4 regions of the Shewanella sp. 1180_01 genome follow, and region 4 is predicted to be linked to each of the others. Evidence: predicted binding sites of a transcription regulator. Region 4 holds the regulator's gene; each other region holds the start of a gene.
The links. The regulator sigma-54, encoded in region 4, starts transcription at its own class of promoters, with help from an activator protein. The targets are predictions, from matches to a motif close to GTTGGCACGNNNNTNGNNT.
Positions count from the first base shown of each region.

Region 1: a site for sigma-54 is predicted at 1,123-1,141, ahead of FW758_RS01175 (DUF3192 domain-containing protein). Genes of this name have one in related genera too.
Region 2: a site for sigma-54 is predicted at 1,385-1,403, ahead of glnA (glutamate--ammonia ligase). Genes of this name have one in related genera too.
Region 3: a site for sigma-54 is predicted at 885-903, ahead of FW758_RS13455 (flagellar assembly protein FlgT). Genes of this name have one in related genera too.

Region 1 is NZ_VXCT01000001.1:259,581-261,789, reverse strand. Features, by position in the region: gene FW758_RS01185 (GNAT family N-acetyltransferase) at 1-265, opposite strand, end outside; gene FW758_RS01180 (DUF2789 domain-containing protein) at 415-648, shown strand; gene FW758_RS01175 (DUF3192 domain-containing protein) at 659-1,066, opposite strand; gene FW758_RS01170 (hypothetical protein) at 1,231-1,614, shown strand; gene FW758_RS01165 (Zn-ribbon-containing protein) at 1,614-2,209, shown strand, end outside.
Region 2 is NZ_VXCT01000007.1:65,886-68,094, reverse strand. Features, by position in the region: gene glnA (glutamate--ammonia ligase) at 1-1,297, opposite strand, end outside.
Region 3 is NZ_VXCT01000024.1:14,491-16,699, reverse strand. Features, by position in the region: gene FW758_RS13465 (LPP20 family lipoprotein) at 1-75, opposite strand, end outside; gene FW758_RS13460 (FlgO family outer membrane protein) at 72-704, opposite strand; gene FW758_RS13455 (flagellar assembly protein FlgT) at 984-2,150, shown strand; tRNA gene FW758_RS13450 (tRNA-Arg) at 2,206-2,209, shown strand, end outside.
Region 4 is NZ_VXCT01000022.1:26,014-28,222, reverse strand. Features, by position in the region: gene lptB (LPS export ABC transporter ATP-binding protein) at 1-436, shown strand, start outside; gene FW758_RS12815 (RNA polymerase factor sigma-54) at 544-2,022, shown strand; gene hpf (ribosome hibernation promoting factor) at 2,051-2,209, shown strand, end outside.

The sequences.
Region 1 (2,209 bases), on a different contig from region 4:
CTTGCGTTACCACACAGGCTAAACCAACCAGTCTTTCATGGTCAAATAAACCAATGAGTGCTTGTTTTTGTTGCCATAACGTATTGAGTTCTTCGCGGATCGCGGCGCGCAGTTTTTGCTCGTAAGCGGCTTTATCTGAGGTGAAAAGTGAATCGACAAAAAAAGGGTCATCATGGTAAGCGTTATAGAGGATAGAGGCGGCAATGCGTAAGTCTTCCGCTGTCAAATAGACTGCACGGCAGTCTTCCAAGGTTTCATTGTCCATTATTAGTATTCCTTGACTTAGCCCACACTTTTTATGAGTAACAATTAATTTACCAAGGAAACGGAAAAGTGCAAATTTTAATCATAGATTGCATTTTTCAATCAGGCGCTTACTCTAAACGAAGGCACTATACTGAAAAGGAAATAATGATGGATACAACTCCAGTAGACCTAAGCCACTTATTCGAGCAACTCGGTTTAGACAGTAGCAATGAAGCCATAGCGCAATTTATTGCAACCCATGATATCGACCATCACATCCATCTAAGCCAAGCGCCCTTTTGGACCCCTGCTCAAAAGAGCTTTATCATCGAAGGCCTAGAAGCTGATGCCCTCTGGACTGAGCCCATTGAGCAACTCGATACTCAGCTACGTAAGCTATAAAACTCGCGGGTTAAATTTTACTGTAAGCCGTTTCACCCCAACCCACTAAGGCATTGTTGCTCAGCACGATAGGTGTGCATTCATCCTTAGTGGTTTTTCCATCGCCATTATTGCGCTGGGTACGATAAAACAACACTAAGACTTCTTTATTCGATTCACCTTGTTGAGCACTTTGTTGAATGTAGGCTTCACTAAAATCAGCGGTGCCCATTAAGATCATCACTTGGTCTTTGGGCATCCCTAAACTCAGTTTGGTTAAGTTCGTGCGGTTTTTATCCTGCACTTTCTCCCATGATTCGCTGCTATCCCAACCCGATTCGCCATCACCGACATTGACCACACAGCCGCTAAGACCTAAGCTTGCAAGCCCTAAAAAAGTGATGGCGATAAGTTTGTTATTCAATTTATGGTTAATCATGTGACATCCTGTGTGATTATTATTTTTGCTTGAAAAAGCGATTTAGGCAGGACAATAAGCAAAATAGATGCCAAATGACAACACACTGTTTTTAAATGAAAAAACTTACGCAACCTTTTGAGATTAGTTTAAATCATCCAACAAATTAAGGAATTTTGCTAATTATGAGTCCACTTGACCAAGTATTAGCGGCTGCACGTTCGCTCGAAGCCTGCGGTAAAGTACCGAGCCTTGCCTTAATTAAAACCCGTTTAGGTAGCAGCCTACCTTTACCGATATTGATCCAAGGCTTGCAGCAATTTAAATCTATGCCTAAGGCGGATCGCGAGCGTTTAGCCGAGTTACAAGCCCTCAGCCCGACAATCGAAGCCGCAGCAACTAACGATACCTTGACGCTTGCGCTGCTTGCCGATCGCCTGCAGATACAACAGGCATATTTTGAACGTCATGCTGAGCAGCAAAAAGCAGAAATCATGCAATTGAAAAACGAACTGCTTGAACTAAAACAACGCATCAACTTATTAGAATCCCAAGGAAAAACCGCTTAATGTTTGTCACTGAACTGCGCTTCGAATGCTTCGCCGACACCACTATCTCTGCCGCCGAAAAAGCCATTAATCAACTCCTCGAAGCCTATCGAGCTAATGGCCAAATCTTAGGGCGAGAATTTGCGGTCGCCTTTAATGACGGTGAGTTTAGAGTGCGTTTACTGATGCCAGAGAAAAGCAGTTTAGCGCATAAATATCACAGTCCTTGGGTTAAAAAAGCCTTAGCAGAGTTAACCGACGCTAAGCTACTCGCGCCGCGGGAAAAGTTTATCGGTCAGGACATTAATTCTGAGGTCAGCAATACCGACACACCGAGCTGGCAACTGCTGTATACCAGCTTTGTGCACATGTGCTCGCCCCTGCGCAGCGGCGATAATCTATTGCCCATTCCTTTATATCGACTCCCAGCAACCTTTAATGGCGATCACAAACGCATTATCCGTTGGCAGAGCGAATGGCAAGCCTGTGACGAGTTACAAATGGCGGCGGCCACCAAAGCAGAATTTGCCGCACTTGAGGAATTATCGAGTCCGGACAGTGATTTATTTCGTAGAGGTTGGGACTTGCGCGGCCGTATCGAATATCTCACTAAAAT
Region 2 (2,209 bases), on a different contig from region 4:
CGCCTTTTGTCAGGAACTCATGGTCAGCTTGCAGATTTTCAAGGGCGTTTTCTAATGACGTTGCCACTTGTGGGATTTCAGCCGCTTCTTCTGGAGGCAGATCGTACAGATCTTTGTCCATCGCTTCACCTGGGTGGATCTTGTTTTGGATACCGTCAAGACCGGCCATCAGCAGCGCTGCGAAACCTAAGTATGGGTTGGCATGTGGATCTGGGAAACGCGCTTCGATACGACGGCCTTTAGGGCTTGGTACCACTGGAATACGGATTGATGCAGAGCGGTTACGGGCAGAGTAGGCCAACATAACAGGTGCTTCAAAGTGTGGCACTAAACGCTTGTAAGAGTTAGTGCTTGGGTTAGTGAAAGCGTTCAGCGCGCGAGCGTGCTTAATGATACCACCTATGTAGTACAGCGCCGTTTCACTTAAACCTGCGTATTTGTCGCCAGCGAACAAGTTAACACCGTCTTTCGCCAGAGATTGATGAACGTGCATGCCGCTACCATTGTCACCAACGATAGGTTTAGGCATGAAAGTCGCCGTCTTGCCGTAAGCGTGTGCCATGTTGTGCACTACGTACTTCAGAATTTGGATTTCATCCGCTTTCTTAGTCAAAGTATTGAAGCGAGTAGCGATTTCGTTTTGACCCGCAGTCGCCACTTCGTGGTGATGCGCTTCAACCACTTGACCCATTTCTTCAAGCACTAAACACATAGCGCTACGTAGGTCTTGTGATGAGTCAACCGGTGCAACTGGGAAGTAACCGCCTTTAGTGAATGGACGGTGACCTGTGTTGCCGCCTTCGTAGCTAGTGCCTGAGTTCCAAGCCGCTTCTTTAGCGTCGATCTTAACGAAACAACCAGACATGTCAGTACCGAAACGGACATCATCAAATAGGAAGAATTCTGGTTCTGGGCCAATCAACACAGTATCAGCGATACCTGTAGAGATTAGGTAAGCTTCTGCTTTTTTAGCAATTGAACGTGGGTCACGGTCATAACCCGTCATAGTACCTGGTTCAAGAATGTCACAACGGATCAGCGCTGTGGTTTCTTCGGTGAAAGGATCCAGTACGAATGTCGTTGGATCTGGCATCAGTACCATGTCTGATTCGTTAATGCCCTTCCAACCTGCGATAGAAGAACCGTCAAACATTTTGCCGTCTTCGAAGAAATCAGCATCTACCTGATGAGAAGGAATAGATACGTGCTGCTCTTTACCTTTAGTGTCGGTAAAACGTAAATCAACGAACTTAACTTCTAATTCTTCAAGTTGCTTTAAAACTGATTCAACTGACATTCTCAAGCCTCCGGTAGGGTAAAGGGATGCCCCTTCTATAATCTTTTAACTCAAGTTATTTATCTTGAGCCAAACTTACGAGCGATAAAGCGATATCCATGCCAATAATTTAACTAGCTGATTAACATGGTTTAAAATCTTTTCTGCACTTAATTGGATTCGTGTTTGCACCACTATGGTGCTTTTAGCTGTGGCATTTTGGTGCATCAATCCATTTTGGTGCGCACTGAATTGATTCATGCAAACCTAGGCTTGGATCCAAAGTAATAACATGCACTGCTTATGTGGCAGTGAGATGGCAGTGACGCCTTGGCTCACATTAGTCGCATAAGGACAGCAGCACTGAATCTCGCACATCTTTTCAGCACAGAACTGGACTATTTCTCTGGGCTGTTTCGCCGCCGCAAAATTGTCATAAAACCACGCTAGTCTGTCCAACTATGCCACGCATTCTCAATCCAATAGTGGTTTATTATCATATTATTAGGAAAGAGTTCGTTCTCATGTGCGAAATGTCTTTGCCGTTCACAGACCAAGTGAATAAGTAATGCGTAATAAAGGTATAGCGTGACAATGAAGTGAGTCTTAAAGACATTCAGTTTTCGCGGTCATAAACGCCAATATGAATGCCCAGTTAAATGTACGCTAGAATTTATTGCTGTTTCTCGGTGAGATGATTTCATCGCTGTGATATCAATTTTAATTGATGTTTAAATCAGCAGAAATGGTTTGCGTCTAGAGTATGAAAAATAGCAAATTCAGCTGCTTAACTCGGATTTTCCCTACTAATATGGCAATTGAACAGTGCTTTAACTGTGGTGGTAGAGGATTTCACTCAATGGAATATTGGCAGGAATTACCCAAGGATCGGCGGATTGTTTTATAAGTGTTCAAAAATAATCCTGTGCGCCA
Region 3 (2,209 bases), on a different contig from region 4:
CCATTGCACATATCTATCTTTAGCAGCGCAGCCAGTTAGCATTAGCGCCGCAATAACTAAAAGGTAGCGTTTCATTTTCCATCTCCTAAAACACGCACTTCATTCATGCCTGGACTCGCCTGACGATATAAGATGCCATTTTGTGACACAATTTGCTCCGAAGGCTGCATGTAGTTTGCCAACTCTTTTTGAGTCACAAAAGTTTGAGAGGCCGATACCACACGATTGTTACTTATGTTCACAATCCGAGTATTGATCGCCATACCATTGGTAACTGGGCTCATAGTCGAAACGACAAGATGCTCAACGGGAAGATTTTTCGACAATTGTTGCCAATCTCGCGTCAAAATAAAATCCCCATTAGCCGTCACTCTCAAGCCATCTGCTAAATTTAAATCAACCACATTAAACTGAAAGCTATGGAGCGACGTCATTAATCCTTGCTGTAACTGCTGCGCCAACGCATTTGTGCCATTCATGTCACCCACTAATACTGGGGTGGCGACGACAATTGGTTGATCAGAACGCAGAGCATCATTTTGCTTAACGAGCTCTGTCACAATTCGCTGTGCTAAATGGTTGATCACTGCCGTTGGCGGCAACCCATTGCCATCCACTAAACTCGGCTTGGGCGGTGTAACCGATTTAGCCACACATCCACCTAACATCAGTAATGTTAAGGGAATAATCACACGCTTTAGCATTGGATTTACCTCATCTGTGGGTGTACTGGCAATTAAATCACTCACACTCTATGCGTTTCATTTTTGTGAGTAACAAAAGCCAGCAATCTTCGGACCAAAATTGCTCCAGCCCGACAATATTATGCTCATACGCTGTATATCGACTGCGCCAATGGAAACTTTATCGAAAACTCTCGTTAGTCAGGCATGAAATTTGCTTTGTCGGTATATTAGATTAAGTGTCAGGAAACTGGCTCGATTAGCAAGCTCGCCAATAGCTTAGCGATAAGGATTGTATTGATGCACATACCACGTTCAGCTTCGCTCATCATTTTGAGCCTTGCACTGCTGTCTTTGCCTACTCGGGCCGAATGGATAGAAGCCAGTGGTGAAGCGACTATTATCAATGGTAATACGGCTCAAGCAAGGGAAGAAGCGATTAATCAAGCCGTTAGCTACGCGACATTAAGCACAGGCATTCAAATCTCCAGTGAACAACAAACCTCTAACGGAAACCTTACACAGAATAACTTCGCGATAAATCGCAACGCCCAAGCCATCAGCATCCAACTTGTTAGCGAACGAATCCAGGGAAACAAAATTTATGTGTCCCTACGACTCGATCTAAATGATGATCCTACGCAGCAGTGTCCAAATGGACAATTAAAGGCTGCGATTCTAATCCCTCAAGCACAAATCAAAGATCGTACTCAGCTCAGATACGGGCAGCTTTCAGGCTTTGAAGAAGTGATCTCAGAAAAATTAGGCAGTGTTATAGAAGATTACTCTTCCACAGGTTTTAGCCACACTCATGCTAAAGAACTGCTCGATATTAAACAAGATCTAGTGGATATTCGCGGTTATCGACTCCCAAGCTGGCTTAGTGAAATTACCGACAGCCAATATATCCTCCAACCACAAATTATGGATATCTCAATGGAGCCAGTGCAGCCAACCTTCCTAGGATTTTGGGATGAAGCTCCACTCAGGCAATTCCAGTTCAAACTTAGCCTCTATCATGGGATCAGTGGCGAAGAAGTTTGGAGTAAAAGCTACAGCACATCGGCGCCATGGGAATTTGAAGAACAAGCCATTATTGCCCCGAATACGGACAGATTCTGGCGATCATCCTATGGCAAAAATATTACTAAATTAATGCAACAGGCTACCCACGATTTGGACAGTACTCTCAATTGCAGACCCTTACTCGGCCAAGTCGTGAGCCGCCAAGCGGACAGGTTCATTTTAAATCTCGGCCGTAAACATGGCATTCGTGTCGGGGATAAATTCCAAGTCGTATTACAGCAAAACCTACCCGATCGACTGAATGAAATGCGCGCCGTCGCAACCAAAAGCCGAGCCACGGTAAAAATCGAACAAGTGAGTGAAGAAAGCTCTACAGCAGTACTTTTAGACCAAAATGCAGCCTACAATGTGCAGATAAACGACATAGCGCTTAAGATTTAAGCAACTAAATCATAAGCCTTTTAATCAGAGATAAAACCAGTATAATCACTGTCGTCTCT
Region 4 (2,209 bases):
CAACATCATGGCCGTGCTTCAAACGCGTAAAGAACTAAAAAAAGAGCAAAGGGAAGAAGAGCTAGAGCATCTGCTTGAAGAGTTCCACATCACCCACATCCGTGACAGCCAAGGCATGTCATTGTCGGGCGGTGAACGTCGCCGTGTCGAAATTGCGCGGGCGTTAGCAGCAAATCCTAAGTTCATTTTGCTCGATGAACCCTTTGCTGGTGTCGATCCGATTTCGGTTATCGACATTAAAAAGATTATCGAACAGCTCAAAAGTCGTGGCCTTGGCGTGTTGATCACAGACCACAATGTCCGTGAGACATTAGATGTGTGTGAACATGCCTATATCGTGAGTCACGGAAACTTGATTGCCGAAGGAACACCCGCAGAGATCTTAGACAATCAGCAAGTTAGGGCTGTGTACTTAGGTGAACAATTCAGGCTATAGTTAATCAAGCGGAGCCAATGTAGGCAATTTATGCCACCATTGGACTCCACTCAAGATGATAACAAGCGGCCTCATCCAACAATAATAACGTAGGGATCAGCGGTAACATGAAAGCGTCACTCCAGCTCAAACTGGGTCAACAGTTAACCATGACGCCACAATTACAACAGGCCATACGTCTGTTGCAACTGTCGTCATTAGAACTGCAGCAAGAGATCCAGCAAGCCTTAGATTCTAATCCCCTTCTCGAGCTGGAAGAGGATCAATTCGACGCCACTAAAGACCCTGTAAACCAAACGCTATCCGATACGGATTTCAGTGAATCTAGCACCCTGCCGCCAGAAAAAGACAGCTCCACCATAGACACGGCAGAGTCGCTCACGAAAGAGTCCATGCCCGACGAACTCCCCATGGACACCACATGGGATGAAGTGTTCACCGCCTCTCCTAATTCTGGCCCCGGCGGCAGTCGTGAAGACGATATGCCCTTCCAAGGTGAGACCAGTGAAGGCTTGTATGAACACTTAGAATGGCAAAAAAACCTCACACCGTTTTCTGAAACCGATTTAGCCATTGCCACCGCCATTATTGATGCCATCGACGATCAAGGCTATCTCACCCAAAGCACTGACGAAATCCTCGAAGCCATGGGCAATTCTGAGGTTGAGCTCGACGAAGTCGAAGCTGTACTCAAGCGCATTCAACACTTTGATCCCATTGGTGTTGCCGCCCGCGATTTAAGCGAGTGCCTGTTGATCCAACTGTCGCATTTCGCCGCTGACACGCCCAACCTAGAAAACGCCCGCATGCTGATCAAAGATCATTTAGATCTGATCGCCGCCCGCGATTTTAGATTGTTGATGCGTAAGACTAAATTAAAAGAGGATGAATTAAGAGACGGCATCGCGCTTATCCAAACCCTCAATCCCCGCCCAGGTTTATTGATTACGCCCAACGATGACGAATACGTCATCCCAGATGTGTCAGTGTCGAAGAAAAATGGCCGCTGGGTGGTTGAGCTGAATCCTGACTGCATGCCAAAAATCAATGTAAACCAACATTATGCCTCGATGGCGCGCAGCACTAAAAGCCAAGCCGATAGCCAATTTATTCGTGGTCATCTGCAAGAGGCTAAATGGTTTATCAAGAGTTTAGAGAGCCGTAATGATACCCTGTTGAAGGTGGCGAACTGTATCGTCCAATATCAGCAAGGTTTCTTTGAATACGGTGAAGAAGCCATGAAACCTATGGTGCTTAACGATATTGCCGAAGCGGTAGAAATGCATGAGTCGACCATCTCACGGGTGACGACACAGAAATACATGCATACCCCTAAGGGACTTTTTGAACTAAAATACTTCTTCTCTAGCCACGTCGGTACTGACGATGGTGGGGAGTGCTCATCCACAGCAATCAGAGCCTTCATTAAGAAACTGGTTGCAGCGGAAAACCAGAAAAAACCATTAAGCGACAGTAAGATGGCACAGCTTCTGGCAGAACAAGGGATCAACGTAGCCCGCAGAACCATTGCGAAGTACCGAGAGGCTATGCTCATTCCGCCTTCTAATCAGCGTAAAAGTTTATAACCTACAGTGGATATCGGAGGACGTTTCTATGCAAATAAACCTGAGTGGACACCATGTCGAAATTACCGAATCGTTACGCGCATATGTAGAAGAAAAGTTTTCAAAACTTGAACGCCATTTCGAACAGATCAATAATGTGCACGTTGTGCTCAATGTCGAGAAAATGCAACAGATTGCCGAAGCGAGA